Regions from separate parts of the Lysinibacillus sp. FSL K6-0102 genome, predicted to be linked through region 1. Evidence: riboswitches for the same ligand, from Rfam matches in the RefSeq annotation. Region 1 holds a riboswitch; each other region holds the start of a gene.

Region 1 (7,934 bases):
TACGTCTGTTCATTCACAATTACGTGTAGTTTTCGATGAATATATTGGATAGCACGTTCTTGTTCCTTCTTGATTTTCCATTGAAAAATAAGAATGCCGATTAGCAATACAATGATTAATAATAATAGAAATATCATATAGTTTTACCCTTCAAATTTATAGCCGATTCCCCATAGGGTTTTAATATATTGAGGATGTGACGGATCATCTTCTATTTTTTCACGTAGTCTTCTGATATGTACATTTATAATATTTTCATCTCCGTAATAGGCATCTTTCCATATCGTCTGATAAATTTGCTCTTTGGTAAAAACTCTGTGGCGATTTGTCACAAACAATTTTAAAATGGAAAATTCCTTTGATGTCAGCTTTATCTCTTGTCCGCTCTTTGTTATTGAAAAATTAACAATATCTATCTTTAAATTATCAATTTCTAGGACCTCTTGCTTTTGTTCAGCTTGACTAGAGTATTTCGTAGCTCTTCTGATAACAGCCTTTACACGTGCTGAAAATTCCAGCATAGAAAAGGGTTTAGCAATATAATCATCTGCCCCTAATCCTAAGCCCAATGCTTTATCAACATCACTGTCTTTTGCAGACATAATAATGATAGGAAGTGCTGCCTGCTCTCTAATAATCTTTAATACTTCCAATCCATTTAATTTAGGAATCATAATATCTAAGATGACTAAGTCAAAGGTTTTTTGCAAACAATTTTGTAATGCCTCTTCGCCATTAGTCACTGTTGTGACATGGAAACCTTCCATCGTTAAGTAATTAGAAACCATTTCACGAATGGCTTCATCGTCTTCTACAAGTAAAATATGCTTTTGCACTATGATGCACCTCTCCTATCAAAACCCAATTTCCATATGTATATTACATTACCATATTTATGATGTTTGATTAGTGATTTGTTTATGAGTGTTGAAAAAAGAGCTGCTCCATAAACCATCACTCTTTGGTTTATAGAACAGCTCTATTATCTAATCTTCAACTTTTAAATCACAATCTTTAAGTGGAAGCATTTTTGTTTTGTGCTTTATTTTATAGCCAAACCATAATGCTAAAAATAATGGAATCCCAATATACGAAACAAGGATACCGTACCAATCAATCTTATCGCCTGTAAAGGCTGTATAATTTTGTCCAATGACTACAATCATACAAACTGTAAAAGCAAATAATGGTCCAAACGGAAATAATTTGGCTTTATAAGGTAATAACTTTGGATCTAAGCCCTGTGCATCAAACGCTCGGCGGAAACGATAATGACTAAACGCAATACCTAGCCATGCAATAAACCCAGACATTCCAGAAGCATTTAATAACCAGATATAAACCACTCCATCGCCAAAGAAGGATGCCAAAAATGCTAAACAGCCTACAGCTAATGTTGCCATAAGTGCATAAATCGGAATACCTCTACGACTTAGCTTTGCAAAAAATTTAGGTGCATGTCCATCCACAGCTAATTGCCATAACATACGAGAAGATGCATATAGCCCTGAATTTCCTGCTGACAGCATAGCCGTTAAAATAATTGCATTCATTAATGAAGCAGCAAAGGCGATACCTAGGCGGTCAAACACTAGTGTAAACGGTGATACTGCGATATCTTCTGATAATAAACGTTCGTCTGTAAATGGAATTAACATCCCAATTGCACCAATCGCTAAAATATAAAACAAAAGAATACGCCAAAATACAGATTTAACAGCCTTCGGAATGTTTTTACCAGGATCATCTGTTTCACCAGCTGTAATTCCTAGTAATTCTGTCCCTTGGAATGAAAATCCTGCAGCTAGGAAAATACCAAATGTAGCAAGGAAGCCACCATGGAATGGCCCATCACTAACAAAGAAATTAGTGAAACCTACAGGAGCCTGCCCACCTAAAATACCAAAAATCATTAGTAAGCTAATGATAATAAAAACAATAACCGTTGCTACTTTAATCATGGCAAACCAATATTCACTTTCACCATAACTTTTTACGGATAGTAAATTAAACGTCAATACAACAGCAATAAATAATACTGTCCAAAGTGCTGATGAGCTATCTGGGAACCAATATTTCATAATTAATGACACAGCAGCAATTTCGGCAGCAATGGTGATTGCCCAGTTATACCAGTAGTTCCAGCCTAATGCAAAGCCCAAAGCAGGATCTACAAATTTGGTTGCATACGTACTAAATGAACCTGAGGATGGCATATAGGCAGCCATTTCCCCTAAGCTTGTCATTAAAAAATACACCATAATACCGATTAAAGCATAGGCAAGCAATGCTCCTCCAGGCCCTGCCTGAGCAATTGCACCTCCACTGGCTAAAAATAGCCCCGTACCAATTGTACCGCCTAAAGAAATCATTGTAATATGACGGCTTTTTAATTCTTTTTTCAGCTTCGGCGCTTTATGTCCGAGCTGATTTACTTTTATTTCACTCACGATATAGCTTCCTTCCTATTTTATGAGGCAAAAAAATGCCATCACATATACACTGTGATGGCTACGTTAATCCTCAGTTTTCCTACATGATAGCTCAACACGTTGTGCAAACGTGACAGTTCTGTTCCTTTCGGAGACAGCCCCAGCATGAGGTTTTCAAGTCCCCTCACACTTCGGCAATATTTCCTTTCAACTAATTTCATCAATGCTTGTCATTTCAATTAGCATACTTATAAATATCGCGACCTCTACCTCAATACAAACATGAGGCATATAATTATTAAATTTATGATGTTTATTATACTAACATAAGACCATAGACATTTCAATACAACCACAAATGTTCTGTATTTTATGAATCTTCTACTATTTTTAATAGTGTGATAAAGTGTTATAGTAGTTCAATTAGAATGGTTATTATTAAGGGGGATTTTATTTTGACTACAAATGATCATTCCACTAGTTTTCCAAGTAAAAAAATTAGCTGGAAAGGAACAACCTTACTTTTAGTCTTTGGAGTTATCTTTATAGCCTCTACATTACGAATGCCACTAACTGTTGTTGGCCCAATTATATCCTTTATCCGTGAAGATCTTGGAATATCTAATGTTTTGGCAGGCTTTCTAACAACGATACCATTGCTGGCTTTTGCTGTTATATCTCCATTTGCACCAGTTGTAGCACGCAAACTAGGGCTTGAGCTAACATTATTTTTATCAACTTTTCTCTTGGCTTTAGGAATTGTCCTACGTTCACTTGGTACTACAGAATTACTTCTATTAGGTACTGTGTTAATTGGCGTAGCCATTTCTTTTGGAAATGTACTAATTCCAGGATTATTGAAATTGAAATTTCCCTATCATGTGGGTTTATTAATGGCCTTTTTCACCATGTCCATGAATTTTACTGCTGGCCTTGGTGCTGGTATTAGCTATCCGATAGCTAATTCATCGTTAGGCTGGCAAGGTGCACTTTCCATTGCACTCATACTCGTTCTAATTACAATCTTAATTTGGATACCTCAACTAAAATCAAATAAACCGGAACCAGTTACTACATCTAAGAAGACCAGTACACCTTTATGGAAATCACCTGTTACTTGGGCTGTCACAGGGGCAATGGGTTTACAATCTTTATTATTCTACACAACAGCAGCTTGGATACCTGAGATCTATATTGCTCAAGGTTTAGCACCTGATAAAGCTGGCTGGATGTTTTCAATCATGCAATTCTCACAAGTACCAATGGCCTTAGTAGTGCCTATTATTGCTGGTAAAATGACTTCTCAACGCCCACTTGTATTGATGTTTACATCCTTCTATTTAGTAGGCTTTGTTGGGGTTGTCATGGAATGGACAAGTCTTGGGGTACTGTGGATGGTTCTTCTAGGGTTAGCAGGTGGTTCTTCATTCGCCCTAGCAATGATGTTCTTCACTCTCCGGACTCGTACTGCATTTGAAGCAGCAGATTTATCAGGCTTTGCGCAATCTTTGGGTTATTTATTTGCCGCAATTGGACCTATTCTTTTTGGCTACTTGCATGATTTATTTGGCGGCTGGAATATTGCGGGATGGCTCTTTGTCGTTGTAGCAATGTTACTCTTCTTTTGCTCAATGAGAGCCTCTAAGGATGAATATGTGCATTAAAATTAAATAAAGCAGGTGGATTTGATTCCTCCATCTGCTCTATTTCTATATAGTGTTTACACATTACTTAATTGTCGGGTTGCTGGAGTAATGTTAGCAATTCAGCAAGGCATTCTGATGCTTCATTATTATGAGCTGTTATAGTAGAAAAAATAGGAACAGCCTCTTGTAAAAGCATATAACTATAATAGTAATAGCCTACAAAAGCTTGCTCCTCATAGCCCTTTGGCGTTTCTTTCTCCCACTCCTGTTCATCATTATCCTCATTTTCTATCCACAAATAGTTGACGTCTAATAGCTCCTGCATATTTTTAACAGTATTGACTGGGTCGAGATAATCCTTGGTAATAGCATGTGCCACAGCTAAATATAACTGTACCTCTTGTAAGGAGACAACCTCTAATTTTTTACGAGTAAGCTTTTTTAGCAGGACAAGCAAAACCCATGGTGTCACCTGCCACAGTGTACCTTGATGTTCAATTAATTCAGCTAGTTGTGTGTATTGCTCCTGTTCTATCAGCTTAGGAATGGCTGTACCTCTACCATAAGGTGTCGTCAATTGTCTCCATGGGATATTGGGAATTTGCTGATCTAACATAGTAAGCCCTCTCTCATCAAAAGTATCGAAAGTAAACAATTCTTTTACACTAATAGCATGGTTTTTGATAAAAATAATTTGGTGTATGATAAATATTTACATAGGGTTTATGGAATATATGAGTTGTGGCAGGGGAAAGTGGTGGGATTAACCATGTCCAGTTGCCTGTAACTTCTCTTCCTGTTGATTTTTCTGCCTCCTCAAACAATTTAAACTGCTGAGCTGCTGTATGATGATCAACAATGCTCACACCATCTTCTTTAAATGAGTGAAGAACAGCAATATTAAGTTCTACTAAAGCACGATCACGCCAAAGAGACGCTTGTTTGGTTGTATCAAGATTAAAAATCTCTGCAATTGCAGGTAACATATTATAACGATCATGATCTGCTAAATTTCGTGCGCCAATCTCTGTTCCCATATACCAGCCGTTAAATGGAGCTGCTTGAAAATCAATTCCAGCCATTTGAAAACGCATACTCGAAATAATAGGTACGGCATACCACTTCATTCCTAATTTTTCCACATCGTTTGACTCTGGATGACGGATTGAGACCTCTACTATATTTTCTTCAGGAATTACAAACATTTGAGGAGCACGATTATCTACCTGTATAACGAGTGGTAATACATCAAAATCAGTTCCTTTACCTCTCCATCCTAACGACTCACACACTTTTGTAAATTTAATGGACTGTGAATCTCCAATAATGCCTGCATCTGTTTCATAGCCTGCATAACGAATTAGTTGATGATTCCAAATCCGTACTCTATCTGAAGCAAACACTGTTATAGTTGGACGAATTTTCCCATGATTTGTCGCATAATCAATATGTTCTAGTAATTTTTGAAAAATAGCCTTTTCATCTAAAACATCACGTGCATCTACCACATGCAGTGACTGCCAAAACAGACGTCCAATACACTTATTGCTATTTCGCCATGCCACACGTGCGCCAAAAACTAGCTCCTCTGTTGTTGGGTGATATTTACCTGCATCCTTAACTGCCTGTAATCTATTCTTTAACCAAAGTTCTGATTCATTTTGTTCTGTCTGATATAGACTTAAAAATTGCTGTATCTCCTGTATATTCATATCGATTCCTCCACTTATCCTCATATTAGAGGAACAAAACAACAAGCACCATGAAAATAGTAATTGAAAAAACATACATATTTTATATATGAAATAGTTTGTTCATATTTACTCTATAGACTCTCTTTCGTAAGGGAATGTAAGGGAGAAAGATTTTAATTATTATAAAAAGGCTACAGTAGTCATGTAGCCTTTTTCAGGGGGTTGTAGAACAAAGAAATCAATAGAATTTTTGTAAATGGTGAAAAAGCTATACGTTCTGGGCTACTTACTTGCTGCTGTTGCTTCGCTTTCGCATAGAGCAGAACCAGTTTCACAAATTCTCTGGCCAGGATTTCGCCTGTATCTATACTAGAGAAGTCAAGCAGCCTTCACAAAAGTATTGACCATGGAAGTGTACGTGGTAAGTGAAACGGCTTATAGGAGCCCATAGTAAGATGCTAGGGGAATTAAATTCAGTCCCTCACCTTGCAAATAGGTCTTTTTCTGCTATTGCATTATCTTTTATCGTTTAAAGAACAGGAGAATAGAAAAAAGCATGTAACACACATCTGTGCTACATGCTTGATGACCCGTACGGGATTCGAACCCGTGTTACCGCCGTGAAAGGGCGGTGTCTTAACCACTTGACCAACGGGCCGTGGCTCCGAAGGCAGGACTCGAACCTGCGACAACCTGATTAACAGTCAGGTGCTACTACCAACTGAGCTACTTCGGAATAATATGGGCCTAAATGGACTCGAACCATCGACCTCACGCTTATCAGGCGTGCGCTCTAACCAGCTGAGCTATAGGCCCATTTTGGAGCGGGTGATGAGAATCGAACTCACGACATCAGCTTGGAAGGCTGAGGTTTTACCATTAAACTACACCCGCAATAATGGTGGGTCAGGACGGAATCGAACCGCCGACACTTAGAGCTTCAATCTAATGCTCTACCAACTGAGCTACTGACCCGAAAAATGGAGGAGGTAGAGGGATTCGAACCCCCGCGCGGTGTTACCCGCCTGTCGGTTTTCAAGACCGATCCCTTCAGCCAGACTTGGGTATACCTCCAAAAATATTACAATGGTGGAGCCTAGCGGGATCGAACCGCTGACCTCCTGCGTGCAAGGCAGGCGCTCTCCCAGCTGAGCTAAGGCCCCATTTATCATGAAAGATGGTCGGAATGACAGGATTCGAACCTACGACCCCTTGGTCCCAAACCAAGTGCTCTACCAAGCTGAGCTACATTCCGTAAACATGATTTTATTGGCGCGCCCGACAGGAGTCGAACCCATAACCTTCTGATCCGTAGTCAGACGCTCTATCCAATTGAGCTACGGGCGCATGTTAATTAAAAAATGATGAGCCATGAAGGACTCGAACCTTCGACCCTCTGATTAAAAGTCAGATGCTCTACCAACTGAGCTAATGGCTCGTGAAATTAAAAATGGCTGGGGTACTAGGATTCGAACCTAGGCATGACGGAATCAAAATCCGTTGCCTTACCGCTTGGCTATACCCCAATTTTAAAATGGGGCGACTGATGGGAATCGAACCCACGAATGTCGGAACCACAATCCGATGCGTTAACCACTTCGCCACAATCGCCACTATATAGATTATATTAGCTGTATTATGAACGAGTACCTCAATACCTGGCAGGGGCAGTAGGAATCGAACCCACACCAAAGGTTTTGGAGACCTCTATTCTACCGTTGAACTATGCCCCTAAAATGGTGGAGGGGGACGGATTCGAACCGCCGAACCCTAAGGAGCGGATTTACAGTCCGCCGCGTTTAGCCACTTCGCTACCCCTCCAAGGGAATGGTGCCGGCGATAGGAGTCGAACCCACGACCTACTGATTACAAGTCAGTTGCTCTACCAACTGAGCTACACCGGCAATAATAATGGCGGTCCCGACCGGGATCGAACCGGCGATCTCCTGCGTGACAGGCAGGCATGTTAACCGCTACACCACGGGACCAAAATGGTGGAGGATGACGGGCTCGAACCGCCGACCCCCTGCTTGTAAGGCAGGTGCTCTCCCAGCTGAGCTAATCCTCCACAAAAAATAAGCGAAGCGACGTCCTACTCTCACAGGGGGAAGCCCCCAACTACCATCGGCGCTAAAGAGCTTAACTTCCGTGTTCGGTATGGG
Region 2 (7,934 bases), 3.2 Mb from region 1:
AGGAATTTCAGTCATTTGATTGTAGTCAACCCATAATCCACCCATTGAATAGTGAACTGCTGGGAAAATTTTCATTGGTAATTTACGTGGGTCATCCCCTACGAATTTTTCGTAGATTTCGATGATACCACCAAGTTTAACGTCCAATTCATGTGGATCTTTATGTGAAAGATCTAGGTATACCATGTTTTCGCCATTGATACCAAGTTTTTGGTTTACACAAACGTCGAAAATTTCACGTGTCGCAATATCACGTGGTACTAAGTTACCATAAGCTGGGTATTTCTCTTCTAGGAAGTACCAAGGTTTACCGTCTTTATAAGTCCAAATACGACCACCTTCACCACGAGCTGATTCTGACATTAGACGGTTTTTGTCATCTCCAGGAATCGCTGTTGGGTGAATTTGAATGAATTCACCATTCGCATATGAAGCACCTTGTTGATAAACGATAGAAGCAGCAGAACCTGTGTTAATAACAGAGTTTGTTGTTTTACCGAAGATAATACCAGGGCCACCAGTCGCCATAATAACAGCGTCTGCACGGAATGATTTAATTTCTTCTGTACGCATATCTTGCGCTACGATACCACGACAAACGCCGTCTTCATCGATAATAACACCAAGGAATTCCCAGTGTTCATATTTATTTACTAAACCAGCTACTTCATGAGAACGAACTTGCTCATCTAGCGCATATAGTAATTGTTGACCTGTTGTTGCACCAGAGAAAGCTGTACGGTGCATTAAAGTACCACCAAAACGACGGAAATCTAAAAGTCCTTCTGGTGTACGGTTGAACATAACACCCATACGGTCCATTAAGTGGATAATGCCAGGTGCTGCATCACACATACCTTTAACTGGTGGTTGGTTCGCTAGGAAGTCCCCACCATAAACTGTATCATCAAAGTGGATCCATGGAGAATCCCCTTCACCTTTAGTATTTACCGCACCATTAATTCCGCCTTGCGCACAAACAGAGTGTGAGCGTTTTACAGGAACTAATGAGAATAAATCAACTTCAGTACCAACTTCAGCTGCTTTAATCGTTGCCATCAGACCGGCAAGACCACCGCCGACAACAATTATTTTGCTTTTCGCCATGATTATTTCTCACTCCTCTTAAAAAATTGCAATGATTGCATGTGCTCTATCGTAGCTTCTATTGAATTATACGAAAGCTAAAATAGCAGCCACACCAACTACACTTAGAATTACGAAAAGAATGTTTGTTACGTAAGTAGCGATCTTTTGAGACTGAGGAGATTGTGTAATACCCCAGCTTACTAGGAATGCCCATAAACCGTTAGATAAGTGGAAAGTTGCTGATAAAATACCAACAATGTAGAATCCAAGCATGAATGGATTAGCAACAATATTCGCCATCATGTCGTAATCAACGTGTGTGCCAAGTGCTTTTTGAATACGAGTTTGGAAAATATGCCATGCAATAAATATCACTAAGAATACACCAGTAAAACGTTGTAAAGAGAACATCCAGTTACGGTACGTGCTGAAACGTCCTGTGTTTGGTGTAGCAGTGAATGCAATGTAGACACCATAGAATGCGTGGAACATTAATGGAATATAGATGACAATCCATTCAACTAGGATAAGGAATGGAATCTTTTCCATTACTGCGGTAGCATCGTTGTAACTTTCTGCCCCGCCTGTTGCTGTAAAGTTAATGAACAGGTGCATCGTTAAAAACAGACCTACTGGAATGATCCCAAGTAGAGAATGTAAGCGACGCCATAAAAACTCTCGATCTTTCGACAAGACTGTTACCCCCCTTAGTACTTAAAATAGCACAACAAAAGAAGTCATCATTTTGTAAATGATACTTCATTGACTGTGTATTTCATCATGGTACAATATTATGACATGTTTATTGTACTCTCAAGAGCTACGAGCGTCAAGGCAACTCGGAGTTTTTCATAGAGCTTATTAAAGAACTAATCTAGTACATGATGCGTCGTTTTTTCTCGAAAAATCTATCATTACTTTATTACCGTTAAATTTTAAGAAAATTCTAAGAAAGAAGGATAACAATGTTAAACACTCCATCTCCTACAATCTCATCATTTGGCTATGAGATCATTCGTGATCATATTCTATCTTCTATACTCGGTAAACATGAAGATGACGTCCTTTATTGGGCAGGTAAAGAGCTTGCTCGCAAGTTCCCATGTAAAAGTCAAGATGAACTTATCGCATTTTTCGCAGATGCCTGCTGGGGTACATTAGAACTCATAAAGGAATCAAAAGATGGACGTATTTTCCAGTTGACAAATGACCCTGAAATTCTTCAAATAAAGCAGCGTAGCTTTAAACTTGAAGCAGGATTTATAGCAGAGCAAATTCAACTAGCTAAAGGCTACCTGACAGAATGCTATAATGAAAAACGGGAAAAGCAACAATACGTCATGTTTACAGTCAAATGGGACGTTAAAGAACGTATTATGAATACCATTCCCTCAGAATAATTAAAAAGGATTGTTTCCCATTAAAGAATGGGATGACAATCCTTCTTTTTTCTTCCTTTTATTTCGGTCAATTACATAAAATGCTGTTTCTTCTATTATTATATGTAAAGTGCTTGCTCTAAATTAAACTCATCATGGAGAGCATTAGCTGCTTGGATCATATCATCCTGTGGTACAACAACGGACACTTTTATTTCAGAAGTACTAACCATTTTTACAGGGATATTTTCACGACGTAACCGATCAAACATACGAGCAGCAACGCCTGGATTGGAAGCCATGCCTGAACCAATAATAGAAACTTTTGCTAGTCCAATTTCGAAGTCAGCAAAACTAAATCCAAGTGATAATTTACTATCCTCTAAAACACGTAATGCTTCCGCAAATTCCTCTTTTAAAATGGAAAACGATACAGTTGGCTTCAACCCATCAATAATGGCTTGGACAATAATATCTACATTAATACGGTTCTCTGCAAGAACCGTAAATATATCTGCTAATGAAGCATTGGAAAAAGCATCATACCCTACTGTTAAACGAATAATATCTGATTCAAATGCAACACCACGAACGACTAAATTTTTTTCCATTTCCACTTCCTCCTTCAATAAAGTGCCTACTGATTCTATTAAACTTGAACGTATAATAACAGGCATTTGAAATTTCTTCGCTAACTCCACCGCACGAGGATGTATGATATGAGACCCTAAATTCGATAATTCCAACATTTCATCATATGAAATTTCTTGAAGCTTTTGGGCATTGGGAACATATCGTGGATCTGCTGTATAAACACCATCCACATTTGTATACATATCTACTCTCTCCGCTTCCAATGCTATGGCAAGTGCAACAGCAGCTGTTTCAGCTCCACCTTTTCCAAGCGTGGTGATATTGTGCACTTCGTCAATCCCTTGTTCTCCAGCAATAACCACAATTTGTCCCTGTGCAAAATGTTCTTCCATACGACTAATATCTATATAGTCGATACGAGCATGTCGATACATACCATCCGTATGTATACCAGCTTGCCATCCAGTTAGAGACACAGCCTCATAGCCTGCTTCCTGCAAAGCGATGGTAAATAAAGCACTAGATAATTGAGATCCAGTTGACAAAACTGCATCTAATTCTCTTTTCGACACATCGTCAGTTAGTTGGTGTACCATCATTTTCATCTCTTTCGCAGTGTGTCCCATTGCTGCAACGACCACTACTACATCCAATCCTTTGTCCTTTTCAGCAATCGCTTTCCTAGCAGCCTCTTGGATTTGTTCAGTAGAAGCTAATGCAGCTCCTCCAAACTTCATCACGATTTTAGCCATTTCTTTCGTTCTCCCTTCCAGTTCATGTATTTCACCAAATTATGGGGGGTAAAACCGTTTCTAGAAAACTAAAAGGCAGCCTCCACATAACGTGAAAGCTGCCTATAACATGTACAATAATCGTAACTTGCGCATGTGTGATAGCTCTCCGAAACGTTTAGAATCGACAGTCTTACATTTCTTAAATGCAAAACCAGTACAGCAATGGAACAACAATACTGTACTTCGGCAAGCTCCCCTTTCACACAATATCTCTGGACTTGTCCATCCTCCATCGTGTTACTCTTGAATCTTGCACCTCTATCATCACTTTAAAGTGAATGTATTCAATTCATTAAGCCTTTGCGTAAACAAACTAGTCACGCAGTTGACTCTTCATAACATTGAAAACAATGTTATTTATAACCATAGCACATGCCTATTCCTTTGACAATGATTGTTGCTGAAAATAGCTAAAAATTTGGCTTGCTAAATTAGCGGGCATCCCAGCCTCCTGTAATGCTAGCTCGCTCGCCTCTCGAATTTTTTTGACTGAACCGAAATGTTTAAGCAGCTGTTGCTTTCGTTTTGGTCCTACCCCTTCAATATGATCTAATACAGATTGAATGGCATGCTTCTCATGCTGTTGACGCAAGAAGGTAATAGCAAAGCGATGGACTTCGTCTTGAATTCGTTGTAATAAATAAAAGCCATCACTTGTACGTTTTAAGCTAATCACTTCTGGTGGATCACCAAACAAGAGCTGAGATGTATTATGCTTATCATCCTTGGCTAAACCAGCAATCGGTATAACAAGACCAAGCTCATCTTCTAGTACTTCACGGGCTACTTCCATTTGTCCCTTACCACCATCAATTAAGACTAAATCTGGTAATGGTAGTCCTTCCTTTAAAACACGTATATAGCGACGACGTATAACCTCCTGCATTGCACCGTAATCATCATGCTTGGCTGCTGTACGCGTTTTATATTTTCGGTACTCCTTTTTCGCAGGCTTCCCATCAATGAAAACAACCATAGCAGATACTGTATCCGTTCCATGCATATGACTATTATCAAAAGCTTCAATTCGTAAAGGTGTACTAATGCCCATTGCTTCACCAAGTGCCTCACAAGCACCAATCGTACGTTCTTCCTGACGCTCTATTAGCTGGAATTTAGCTGCCACAGCAATTTCAGCATTTTTGGTAGCTAATTCAACCAATTCCTTCTTTTGACCTCTTTTCGGTGTGAGCACTTTAATTTCTAATAATTCTGTTAAGATAGCTGCATCAATGGCTTGTGGAATAAAAATTTCTTTTGGCTTAATATGCTCTGGCTTTTCATAAAAGCGCCCAACAAATGTTAAAAATTCTTCCTCTGCATCTTGATAGATGGGAAAAATTGAGACATCGCGCTCAATCAGCTTTCCTTGACGCACAAAGAAAACCTGAACACACATCCATCCTTTTTCAACAGCATAGCCAAATACATCTCGATTTGTTGTATCACTTGAAACTATTTTTTGTTTCTGCATAACCGTATCAATATGGGCAATTTGATCTCGGAATTCCTTCGCTCGCTCAAATTCTAGGTTTTCTGCAGCTGCTAGCATTTTAACTTCAAGCTCTTTTTTGACTGCCTCCACACCACCATTTAGAAACTTCGTCATATCCTCAATCATTTCTTGATAAACCTGACCATCAATTTCCTTCACACAAGGTGCTAAGCATTGACCCATGTGATAGTACAAGCAAACCTTGGAAGGTAATTGTACACATTTGCGCAGCGGATACAATCGATCCAATAGCTTTTTCGTTTCACTTGCTGCATAGGCATTCGGATAAGGACCAAAATATTTTGCCTTATCCTTTTTTACCTTCCGTGTCGTAATCAGACGAGGATGTTTTTCATTCGTAATTTTTAAATATGGATAGGTCTTATCATCCGTTAACATGACATTATATTTTGGATCATGTAATTTGATGAGATTCAGCTCTAAAATAAGTGCTTCAATATTTGATGACGTTACAATATACTCAAAATCTTCTATTTCACCTACAAGCCTTTGCGTTTTCCCTTCATGTGTTCCCGTAAAATAAGAACGTACACGGTTTTTTAGAACTTTTGCTTTACCGACATAAATGATAGTCCCTTGTCGATCCTTCATCAAATAGCAGCCAGGTTGATCTGGTAAAATATCCAGTTTTCGCTTTATTAAATCGTTCATTACCTACCTGCCCCCCCTAAGTAAAAATTCCCCTCATTAGAATAATGTTAGTTATTTTCTTTATTATATAACGAAAAAAAGCCGAACACATCAATTGATGGCTCGGCTTTGTGAACTTCATTCATTACGCATGTTTTGCGATAAATGCTTCTAAAGCTTCTTTTGGTTGGAAGCCTACTGTTTTGTCAACTAATTCTCCATCTTTAAATAATAGTAAAGATGGGATTGACATAATTTGATACTGAGCTGCAGTACCTTGGTTATTGTCAACGTCAACTTTTACAATTTTAGCCGCACTACCTGCTGCGTCCATTTCTTCAAGAACTGGCCCAATCATTTTACATGGTCCGCACCAAGCAGCCCAAAAGTCTACTAGTACTAACCCTTCTTTAATATCGTCCTGGAACGTAGCATCTGTTGCATGTACAATTGCCATTTGAAATCCTCCTTAAACTTACTATGCTTGTAGTATAGCATGGATAAATTCACTTGAGCGAACAATCTGCCTACAATGTATTTTTTATGCAAATCTGTGTCGAAAAATCAATACACAGTCATTAATTGACTTGATAACGACCCTTCAATACATAGGTTAACGTAATAAAAAGGTAAATAGCTAACGTAATGCCTGTCACAATAATAGATGTGGTGAAAATAATTCCGATGAGAATCGCACTTAACGCCAATATAGCTATCCAAGTCGTATAAGGGAACCATTTTACTTCATAGGCACTTGTGTGCTCTGCTTGTTTTTTACGTGATTTTAAATGTGCAATCGCAATAATTAACCAAATAAATAACACAGTATAACCAAGTGATCCCATTAGAAAATCAAATGTTTTGCTTCCCGCATATAAAGATAAAATGACCCCTAAATACATCGCTAAAGTACACATTAAAATAGCATATACTGGTACTTTTCGTTTCGATAAATAAGCAAAGATTTTAGGCACACGTCCATCTACAGCCTGTGTATATAGTACGCGTGATGAACCATACAGTCCTGAATTCATTGATGAAATAATGGCAAGTAAAACAACAGCGTTCATAATATGGTCTGCCCCTGGAATACCAACCATTTTAAAAACCATGACAAACGGGCTTTCAGGAACCCCATTTACTTCATTCCAAGGAATCAAGCTTACGATAATAAAGAATGGCAGTAAGTAAAAAGTAACAATACGTACTAATGTACTGCGAACAGCTTTTGGCACTACTTTTTCAGGATTTTTCGTTTCAGCTAATGTAATCCCGATGATTTCTGTCCCACCATAGGAGTAGATAACTACAAGCATTGCAGCAATTAATCCCGTCGAGCCATTAGGGAAAAACCCACCATGCTCCGTTAAGTTAGCAAAACCAACAGCACTATGATTTCCAAACGTCACAAGCAATAAAATAAGTCCTGCAATGATAAAGACAATAATAACAGTAATTTTGATTAATGCTAGCCAATATTCTGTTTCTGCAAAGATTTTTACGGATAATAAATTAATCGCTGTTACTAACACAGAAACAGATAGTGCTAGTATCCAAATTGGATATTCTGGTAACCAATATTGAATAAAGATAGCAGCCACGACAGACTCTGCTGCAATATTTAAAACCCACATTTTCCAGTAGATCCAATCTAGGAAATACGCAGGGTATTTACCTAACACGGATTGCACTAAATCTCTAAAGGTTCTTGCTTCTTTATTACGCACGGCCATTTCTGCTAAGCCTTGCATAACAAATAATAAAATAATGCCGCCGATTAAATACGCAATCAGCACAGATGGTCCTGCCATATCAATGGCTGCACTACTTCCTTTAAATAATCCCGCGCCAATGGCACCACCTAACGCCATCATCGTGATATGACGCGAGGTCATTGTTCTTGTTAATTGTTGCTTGTTTTTTTCCACTTTC
Region 3 (7,934 bases), 2.2 Mb from region 1:
CTTTATTCCAACAATTTGGTGCACCAGTAGTAGTAGAAGGTGAAGTAGCTGTAGCTAGTCATACAGCAGCGGCTCCTGCTGGCGATTACAAAAAAGTGTTAGCCGCTGTAAAACTAGCAGATGCAATTCGTTCACGCGGTCATTTAGCAGCAGATATCTATCCTCTGAAAAACCGTGAACTACAAACAGCTCAAATTGAAGAAAGCGCGTTCAACTTAAGCGCTGCAGATTTAGCTGAAATTCCTGCAGCAATCTTCTTCAAAGATGTGCCAGCAAACGTGAAAAATGGTAAGGATGCAATCGACTATTTAAAAGCTATTTATACAGATAAAGTAGCATTTGAATATGGTCACGTAGTAGCTACTGAAGAACGTGATTGGATTCAAGCGCAAATCGAATCAGGCTCATTCAAACAAGCATTATCTGCGGATGAGAAGAAAGCCTTATTAGATCGTTTAACTCGCGTTGAAAATTTCGAGAAATTTATTCATAAAACTTTTGTAGGACAAAAGCGTTTCTCTGGTGAGGGCTTAGATACGCAAATCGTTCTATTTGATGAAATTATTAAAACGGCAGAAGCAAAAAATGTGGAAAACGTACGTATTGGTATGGCACACCGTGGTCGCTTAAACGTTTTAACACACATTTTAAATAAACCTTATGACATGATGTTCTCTGATTTTGCACATGTTTCCAATGATTTATTTATGCCAGAGCATGGCCGCCTTGAAATTACAAAAGGTTGGACAGGTGATGTGAAATACCACATGGGTGCTTCTTACAACCGTGAATCCGGTATGAATGTAAAATTGGCTTACAACCCATCTCACTTAGAAGTGGGCAATCCAGTAGTACTTGGTGCTACTCGTGCAACACAAGATGATACATCTAAACCAGGGCAACCTATTTTTGACCGTACAAAGGGCTTAGGCATTCTTGTACACGGTGATGCTGCATTCCCAGGTCAAGGGATTGTAACAGAAGTGTTAAACTTCGCTAAAACAGAAGGCTTTACAACAGGTGGAACAATCCATATTATCGCAAACAATATGATTGGATTCACAACGGAACATTATGATTCTCGTTCTTCTGTGTATTCTTCTGACCCTGCAAAAGGCTATGAAGTACCAGTAATCCATGTCAACGCAGATAGCCCAGAGGCAGTAGTGCAAGTTGGACGTTTTGCGGCAAACTACCGTCAAACATTTGGCAAAGACATTATTGTGGACTTAGTAGGTTACCGTCGCCATGGTCATAATGAAACAGATGACCCAACAGTGACAAACCCAGAAACATACAAATTAGTGTCTAAACATGAAACAGTGCGTGCATTATATGGTGCACAATTAGTGGCAGAAGGTCTTGTAACTGCTGATGATGTAGCTGCACTAGATACAGCTATCTATGCAGAAATGCAAGCAGCCTATGACCACGTCAAAGAAATGGCAGAAAAAGATGATCATCATCATTTAGAAATGCCAGAAGAATTAAAAGTAGAGTTCCCACAAATTGATACAGCAGTAGGTGCGGAACGTTTAGAAAAAATCAATGAAGAGCTTTTAGTGTTTGAAGAAAACTTCGAACCACAGAAAAAGCTTGGTAAAATCTTAGAAAAACGCCGTGATGCTTATGCGTCTGCAAAAGTTGACTGGGGTCATGCTGAAACTTTAGCGTATGCAACGATTATTCAAGATGGAACACCAGTACGCTTTACAGGTCAAGATGCACAACGTGGTACATTCTCTCAACGTCACTTAGTACTGCATGATAAAAACAATGGCAATGTCTTCACACCACTACACCATATTTCTGGTGCGAACGCATCCTTTACAGTACACAACTCTCCACTGACTGAAGCTGGGGTGGTAGGCTTTGAGTATGGTTACAACCTAGAAAATAGCCATGTACTAACAGTATGGGAAGCACAATTCGGTGACTTTGCGAATATGGCACAAGTGATGTTTGATAACTTTATTTCAGGGGCACGCTCAAAATGGGGTCAAAAATCTGGTCTAGTTATCCTTTTACCTCATGGTTATGAAGGTCAAGGTCCAGAGCACTCTTCAAGCCGTATGGAACGCTATTTACAAATGTCAGCTGAAAATAACTGGTTTGTAGCGAACTGTTCAAATGCAGGAAACTACTACCACTTATTACGCCGTCAAGCAGCATTATTAGGTACAGAAGGGGTACGTCCACTTGTAGTCGTATCACCAAAATCATTATTACGTCACCCATTAGCTGCGGCGAATGCTGAGCAATTAGCAAATGGTTCATTCCAAGAAGTGATTGAACAACCAGGCTTAGGGGCTAAACCAGAAGCTGTAGAGCGTATCGTTTTAGGTACAGGTAAAGTGATGATCGACTTAGCAGAGCGCGTGAAAGACGGCGAAGGCTTCGATCACCTACACATTATTCGTGTAGAACAACTTTACCCATTCCCAAAAGAGCAAGTAGCTGGTATCATTGCTAAGTATCCTAATGCAAAAGAGATTGTTTGGGTACAAGAAGAACCTAAAAACCAAGGCTCATGGAATTATGCATTAGAAACATTATATGAACTTTCAGAAGGTAAAAAACTTCGCTATGTAGGCCGTCCTGCAATGAGCTCAACTTCTGAAGGGGATGCAGATTCTCATAAAGCAGCACAAGCAGCTCTTATTGAAGAAGCGGTTGCTGAGCCAGTAAAGGTTAAATAACATATATCAATTTTTGAAACCGGGCTACTTGCCCTTAAGCAGTAGCCCTTCTATGTGCGTCATGCACGTTAATCAAAGGAGGAAATGAAAGTGGCTGAAATTAAAGTCCCTGAATTAGCAGAATCGATTACAGAAGGTAGTATCGCACAGTGGGTAAAAAAAGTGGGCGATCGCGTTGAAAAAGGTGAATTCATCGTTGAACTTGAAACAGATAAAGTAAACGCTGAGATCATTTCTGAAGAAGCAGGTGTATTAACACAAATTTTAGCTGAAGAAGGCGATACTGTACTAGTTGGTCAAGTTATCGCAGTAGTAGAAGCAGGCGAAGGCGCAGCAGCAGCTCCAGCAGCGGCAGCACCAACTGAGGCAGCACCTGCACCAGCAGCGCCACAAGCAGCACCTGCACCAGTTGCAGCAGCTCCAGTAGTAGAAGAAACTTCTGGTGAGCGTGTAGTTGCATCTCCAGCAGCACGTCGTCTTGCACGTGAAAAAGGTATTGACCTTGCAGCGGTATCTCCAGTAGATCCACAAGGACGTGTACGTGTACAAGATGTAGCAGCTCATGGTACAGCACCAGCTGTAGCACCAGCAGCAGCACCTACATCCGTAGCAACTTCAGGAGGCCCAGTAGTATTCACACCAGCAGCTAATTCTGACCGTGTAACAATTGAAAAAATGAGCCGTCGTCGCCAAACAATTGCAAAACGTTTATTAGAAGTTAAACAATCAACAGCAATGTTAACAACATTCAACGAAATTGACATGACAAACATCATGGCACTTCGTAAACGTAAACAAGAAGAGTTTGTAAAAGCAAACGACATCAAACTTGGTTTCATGTCATTCTTCACTAAAGCAGTTGTTGCAGCACTGAAAAAATACCCATACGTAAACGCTCAAATCTCTGGCGATGAAATTCATTTAAATAACTTCTTTGATATCGGTATTGCTGTATCGACTGAAGAAGGTTTAGTCGTACCAGTTGTACGCGATGCAAATAGCAAAAACTTTGCAGAAATCGAAAAAGATATTGCTAACTTAGCGACAAAAGCTCGTGATAAAAAATTAGGCTTAAATGACATGGCTGGTGGATCATTCACAATCACAAATGGTGGTGTATTCGGTTCATTAATGTCAACACCAATTATGAACGGTACGCAAGCTGGTATTTTAGGTATGCACTCAATTGTAAACCGTCCAGTTGCAGTAAATGGTGAAGTTCAAATCCGTCCAATGATGTATGTAGCACTTTCATACGATCACCGTATCATCGATGGTAAAGATTCTGTAGGATTCTTAAAAACAGTTAAAGAATTAATCGAAAATCCTGAAGATTTATTATTAAATTCATAATTCCATTAAACCCTGCGAACAATGTTCAGCAGGGTTTTTTGTATGACGAAAGGTATTGACCGATTCTATGCTTGAAAGAGTACGAATGGTACATCGTTTAGAGGAGCAAAGAAAGAAAAATACGCAACTTTTCTCACGTATAGAACATACTCTATAATAAATATTTGTTGTAATTTTCAGAAATATCAACAAAAGTTCAACGATTTAAAGTGGAAGCAGAACGCACAATATCCTAATATTGTCATAAGTCAGAAAAATGTTAAAATCGTCTTGACGAACATATTAGTTTTATAGTAGTATCTAAATATCAATTAAATAAACAAACCTCACGAATTGTTACCAGTGAGGTAGAGGCGCGGTATTTATTAGTTCATTGTTGAGTAAAAGCAAGCGAAGACGCAATGAAGAAGGAAATATCGCCGAAGTATAAAAGGAGCTCGTACTTTTATACTGGGTCTGCAGTGAATAAGTGCAGGACTGTCCTAGTAAATGGATTTCCAGATTTACTAGGTTGTGCTATCTCGGAAACATGGAAATTATAGTGAGGATTTGGGCAACTGTCATAAAAGGTAAGACCTAAGTTCAATAAACTTAGGTCTTTTTTAGTACAGTTGTCTTATTTTTTTACAGAAAAGGGGAGTTTTTCATGAAAAGAAAATGGTTGTTAGTAATGATCTCTATCATGACGGCAATTGTGCTAGCTGCATGTGGCACAAGTGACAAAAAAGAGGGCGGTTCAAGTGATGCTGGAACTGACAAAGAAGAAGGTGGCGGTGAATTCCGAATTGGAATGGAGGCTGGCTACCCACCGTTCAACTGGACACAGCAAGACGATGCGAATGGCGCAGTGAAAATTGCGGATAATGCAGAGTATGCAGGTGGCTATGATGTACAAATGGCAAAGAAAATCGCTGAAGGTCTAGGCAAAGAGTTAGTCATTGTTAAAATGGAGTGGGACGGTTTAGTTCCAGCGCTACAATCAAACAAAATTGATGCAATTATTGCAGGTATGTCACCAACAGAAGAACGCAAGAAAACAATTGATTTTACAGAAAACTATTATACTTCTGATTTTGTTATGGTTATTAAAAAAGGTAGCAAATATGAAGGCGCAAAATCGATTCAAGACTTCTCAGGTGCTAAAATTACATCACAATTAAATACATCAAACTACACAGTTATCGATCAAATTAAAGGCGTAGAAAAGCAAACAGCAATGGAGAGCTTCCCAGCAATGCGTGTGGCGTTAGAAGCAGGTAAAATTGATGGCTATGTAGCTGAACGTCCAGAGGGCATTTCCGCTTCTGCTGCCAACGATAAATTCACATATGTAGCATTTGAAGAAGGCTTTGATACAGACCTATCAAATACTTCAATTGCTGTAGGCTTACGTAAAGATGACGCAAATCGTGAAAAAATCAATGAAATCCTAAAAGGCATTTCAGAAGATGATCGTCAAGCGATTATGGAAGAAGCTATTTCTCAACAACCCGCAGCACAATAATGACATGGCACGGACTAGCAATTAGTCCGTGCATGATCATTTCATCATTATCAAAATGAGAACCTCTCTACATAATGATAATGTCCTAGCGTGACAAATCATAGAATGGTAGAAAGAGCTAGGACACAAAAGAAATAAGCGAGCAAGATGACATTGTTAGGAGGAACATCATGAGTCTTGAATGGATACTTTCAATTATTGAAAACAACTGGCAAATGTTTTTACGAGGTGCGTATTATACGTTACTGATTTCGAGTATTAGTACAATTATTGGTGCATTTATCGGATTTTTCATCGGAATTATGCATACGATTCCAGTTCGTAAAAAAGGTGTGAAATTTTATAGCTTAAAGCTCATTAATTTTATACTAACATGCTATGTTGAATTTTTCCGTGGTACACCAATGATTGTACAAGCTATGGTTGTCTACTACGGATTAGATATCGCATTCGGTATCGATATGCACTTTATTACAGCAGGTATTTTAGTCGTTTCCCTCAATACAGGGGCCTATATGGCAGAAATTGTTCGTGGCGGTATTGTATCCATTGATAATGGTCAATACGAGGCAGCATCAGCAATTGGCATGAACCACTTCCAAATTATGCTTCATGTTGTCTTACCACAAGTAGCGCGTAATGTTTTACCAGCGACAGGTAACCAATTAATCATGAATATTAAAGATACGGCCGTATTAAATGTCATTGGAGTAACGGAATTATTCTTCCAAACAAAATCAATTTCGGGTAACAACTTCCGTTATTTCGAATCATTCTTCGTTGCATGTGTTCTTTATTTCATCATGACATTTACCGCATCTCGCATCCTTCTGTATGTTGAAAAACGTCTAGATGGTCCTGATGCCTATCAAAAAGAACAAAAAGAAGCCGTATAGGGGGACGCACAAATGGCAGTCATTAAAATCGAGCATTTAAGTAAATCATTTGGACGTAACCAAGTGTTAAAAGATGTGAATTTCCAAGTGGAAAAAGGGGAGGTAGTTTGTTTAATTGGCTCATCTGGCTCTGGTAAATCCACATTGCTTCGTTGCATAAATTTATTAGAAACGCCAAGTGGCGGTCAAATTATTTATAAAGGGGAAGACATCCTAGATGAAAAGCACAATATTCAAGAATATCGCACACATTTAGGCATGGTGTTCCAGCAGTTCAATTTATTTAACAACCACAATGTCATAAGTAATTGCACAGTGGGCCAAATCAAAGTGTTAAAACGTTCGAAAAAAGAAGCAGAAGAAACGGCGCTTAAATACTTGAAAATCGTTGGCATGGATCAATATGTGAATGCCAAGCCCCGTCAACTCTCAGGCGGACAAAAGCAGCGTGTGGCCATCGCTCGTGCCTTATCAATGAATCCTGATGTAATGCTATTCGATGAGCCAACATCCGCATTAGACCCAGAAATGGTGGGTGAGGTATTAAAGGTAATGCGTCAGCTAGCAAACGAGGGCAATACGATGCTCATCGTGACACATGAGATGGAATTTGCCAAAGAAGTAGCAGATCGTGTTGTCTTTATGGATAAAGGTGTAATTGTGGAAGAAGGCCCTCCAGCACAAGTATTAGTCAATCCACAACATGAACGTACGAAGGAATTTTTAAAGCGTACATTAAAATAAGCACAAAAAAGTGAGTCCAACCTGTTGGACTCACTTATTTTCTAGAATTCCATTCTGCATAAAGTACAAAGCAGATTGCGAATGCTACAGCAATGATAAAAAACCATTGCGGTACACCACCAAAACTCATCATAACACCTCAAATATTCATTTTTTTTGGATAGAATAGGTATAGTATTTCTTTTTTCTCCACAAAAGACCAAAAATATTATAAAATAAGCAATAGACATTAGCTTTTGCTAGTAAAGAGAGGTAGAGAGAATATGTTACATTTAAAATGGAAAGATGCGCCAACATTACGAACGGTTACTTGCAAACATACAAATGCATCGAAATACTTAGTATCAAACGTATTAACAGTAGGAAAAGAGTATGAAGTGAAAAATGAAACAGAAGAGTTCGTTTTTATCATCGACAACACAGGTAATGTCGGTGGCTACTATAAAGATTATTTTGAATAAAAACAAACAGGGTGGTTCAGAACATTTGCTGAGCCACCCATTTTTTTGTTAATCTCGCTGATAGCTGCTAGCACCCGCCACATCCTGTAGCTGTTGTTTCTCTTGTTCAGTTGCGGTATGCAGGGCAAAGACATCTTTAATTGCTGTTTGCAGCTCTTGCTGTGTTTCTTTAAACTTCGAAACTTGCTGTTCAAACGTGGGACTTGAGAAGCGATCATGAGCCCTTGATAATCGCTCCTCTAAACGTGCATAATGATGATCCATATGCATCGATAGC

What was found. A riboswitch is a leader RNA that binds a small molecule or an ion and turns the genes downstream of it on or off. The one in region 1 is predicted to bind lysine.
Region 2: linked by a shared signal. The riboswitch ahead of NYE73_RS17810 (aspartate kinase) and the one ahead of NYE73_RS01350 (amino acid permease) in region 1 are both predicted to bind lysine.
Region 3: linked by a shared signal. The riboswitch ahead of NYE73_RS12465 (transporter substrate-binding domain-containing protein) and the one ahead of NYE73_RS01350 (amino acid permease) in region 1 are both predicted to bind lysine.

Annotation. Positions count from the first base shown of each region.
Region 1 is NZ_JBBOPH010000001.1:265,890-273,823, reverse strand. Features, by position in the region: gene NYE73_RS01360 (sensor histidine kinase) at 1-137, opposite strand, end outside; gene NYE73_RS01355 (response regulator transcription factor) at 144-836, opposite strand; gene NYE73_RS01350 (amino acid permease) at 987-2,450, opposite strand; lysine riboswitch at 2,533-2,709, opposite strand; gene NYE73_RS01345 (CynX/NimT family MFS transporter) at 2,888-4,096, shown strand; gene NYE73_RS01340 (hypothetical protein) at 4,164-4,694, opposite strand; gene NYE73_RS01335 (nitric oxide synthase oxygenase) at 4,744-5,790, opposite strand; tRNA gene NYE73_RS01330 (tRNA-Glu) at 6,359-6,430, opposite strand; tRNA gene NYE73_RS01325 (tRNA-Asn) at 6,432-6,508, opposite strand; tRNA gene NYE73_RS01320 (tRNA-Ile) at 6,515-6,588, opposite strand; tRNA gene NYE73_RS01315 (tRNA-Gly) at 6,593-6,666, opposite strand; tRNA gene NYE73_RS01310 (tRNA-Phe) at 6,672-6,747, opposite strand; tRNA gene NYE73_RS01305 (tRNA-Ser) at 6,754-6,846, opposite strand; tRNA gene NYE73_RS01300 (tRNA-Ala) at 6,860-6,935, opposite strand; tRNA gene NYE73_RS01295 (tRNA-Pro) at 6,951-7,027, opposite strand; tRNA gene NYE73_RS01290 (tRNA-Arg) at 7,043-7,119, opposite strand; tRNA gene NYE73_RS01285 (tRNA-Lys) at 7,138-7,210, opposite strand; tRNA gene NYE73_RS01280 (tRNA-Gln) at 7,224-7,298, opposite strand; tRNA gene NYE73_RS01275 (tRNA-His) at 7,308-7,383, opposite strand; tRNA gene NYE73_RS01270 (tRNA-Trp) at 7,432-7,505, opposite strand; tRNA gene NYE73_RS01265 (tRNA-Tyr) at 7,510-7,593, opposite strand; tRNA gene NYE73_RS01260 (tRNA-Thr) at 7,601-7,676, opposite strand; tRNA gene NYE73_RS01255 (tRNA-Asp) at 7,685-7,760, opposite strand; tRNA gene NYE73_RS01250 (tRNA-Val) at 7,765-7,840, opposite strand; rRNA gene rrf (5S ribosomal RNA) at 7,852-7,934, opposite strand, start outside.
Region 2 is NZ_JBBOPH010000001.1:3,498,495-3,506,428, forward strand. Features, by position in the region: gene sdhA (succinate dehydrogenase flavoprotein subunit) at 1-1,107, opposite strand, end outside; gene NYE73_RS17800 (succinate dehydrogenase cytochrome b558 subunit) at 1,174-1,782, opposite strand; gene NYE73_RS17805 (YslB family protein) at 2,055-2,489, shown strand; gene NYE73_RS17810 (aspartate kinase) at 2,588-3,814, opposite strand; lysine riboswitch at 3,948-4,125, opposite strand; gene uvrC (excinuclease ABC subunit UvrC) at 4,233-6,023, opposite strand; gene trxA (thioredoxin) at 6,148-6,459, opposite strand; gene NYE73_RS17825 (amino acid permease) at 6,581-7,897, opposite strand.
Region 3 is NZ_JBBOPH010000001.1:2,456,190-2,464,123, forward strand. Features, by position in the region: gene NYE73_RS12455 (2-oxoglutarate dehydrogenase E1 component) at 1-2,699, shown strand, start outside; gene odhB (2-oxoglutarate dehydrogenase complex dihydrolipoyllysine-residue succinyltransferase) at 2,790-4,052, shown strand; lysine riboswitch at 4,393-4,579, shown strand; gene NYE73_RS12465 (transporter substrate-binding domain-containing protein) at 4,699-5,556, shown strand; gene NYE73_RS12470 (amino acid ABC transporter permease) at 5,727-6,452, shown strand; gene NYE73_RS12475 (amino acid ABC transporter ATP-binding protein) at 6,465-7,196, shown strand; gene NYE73_RS12480 (DUF6501 family protein) at 7,460-7,657, shown strand; gene NYE73_RS12485 (toxic anion resistance protein) at 7,706-7,934, opposite strand, start outside.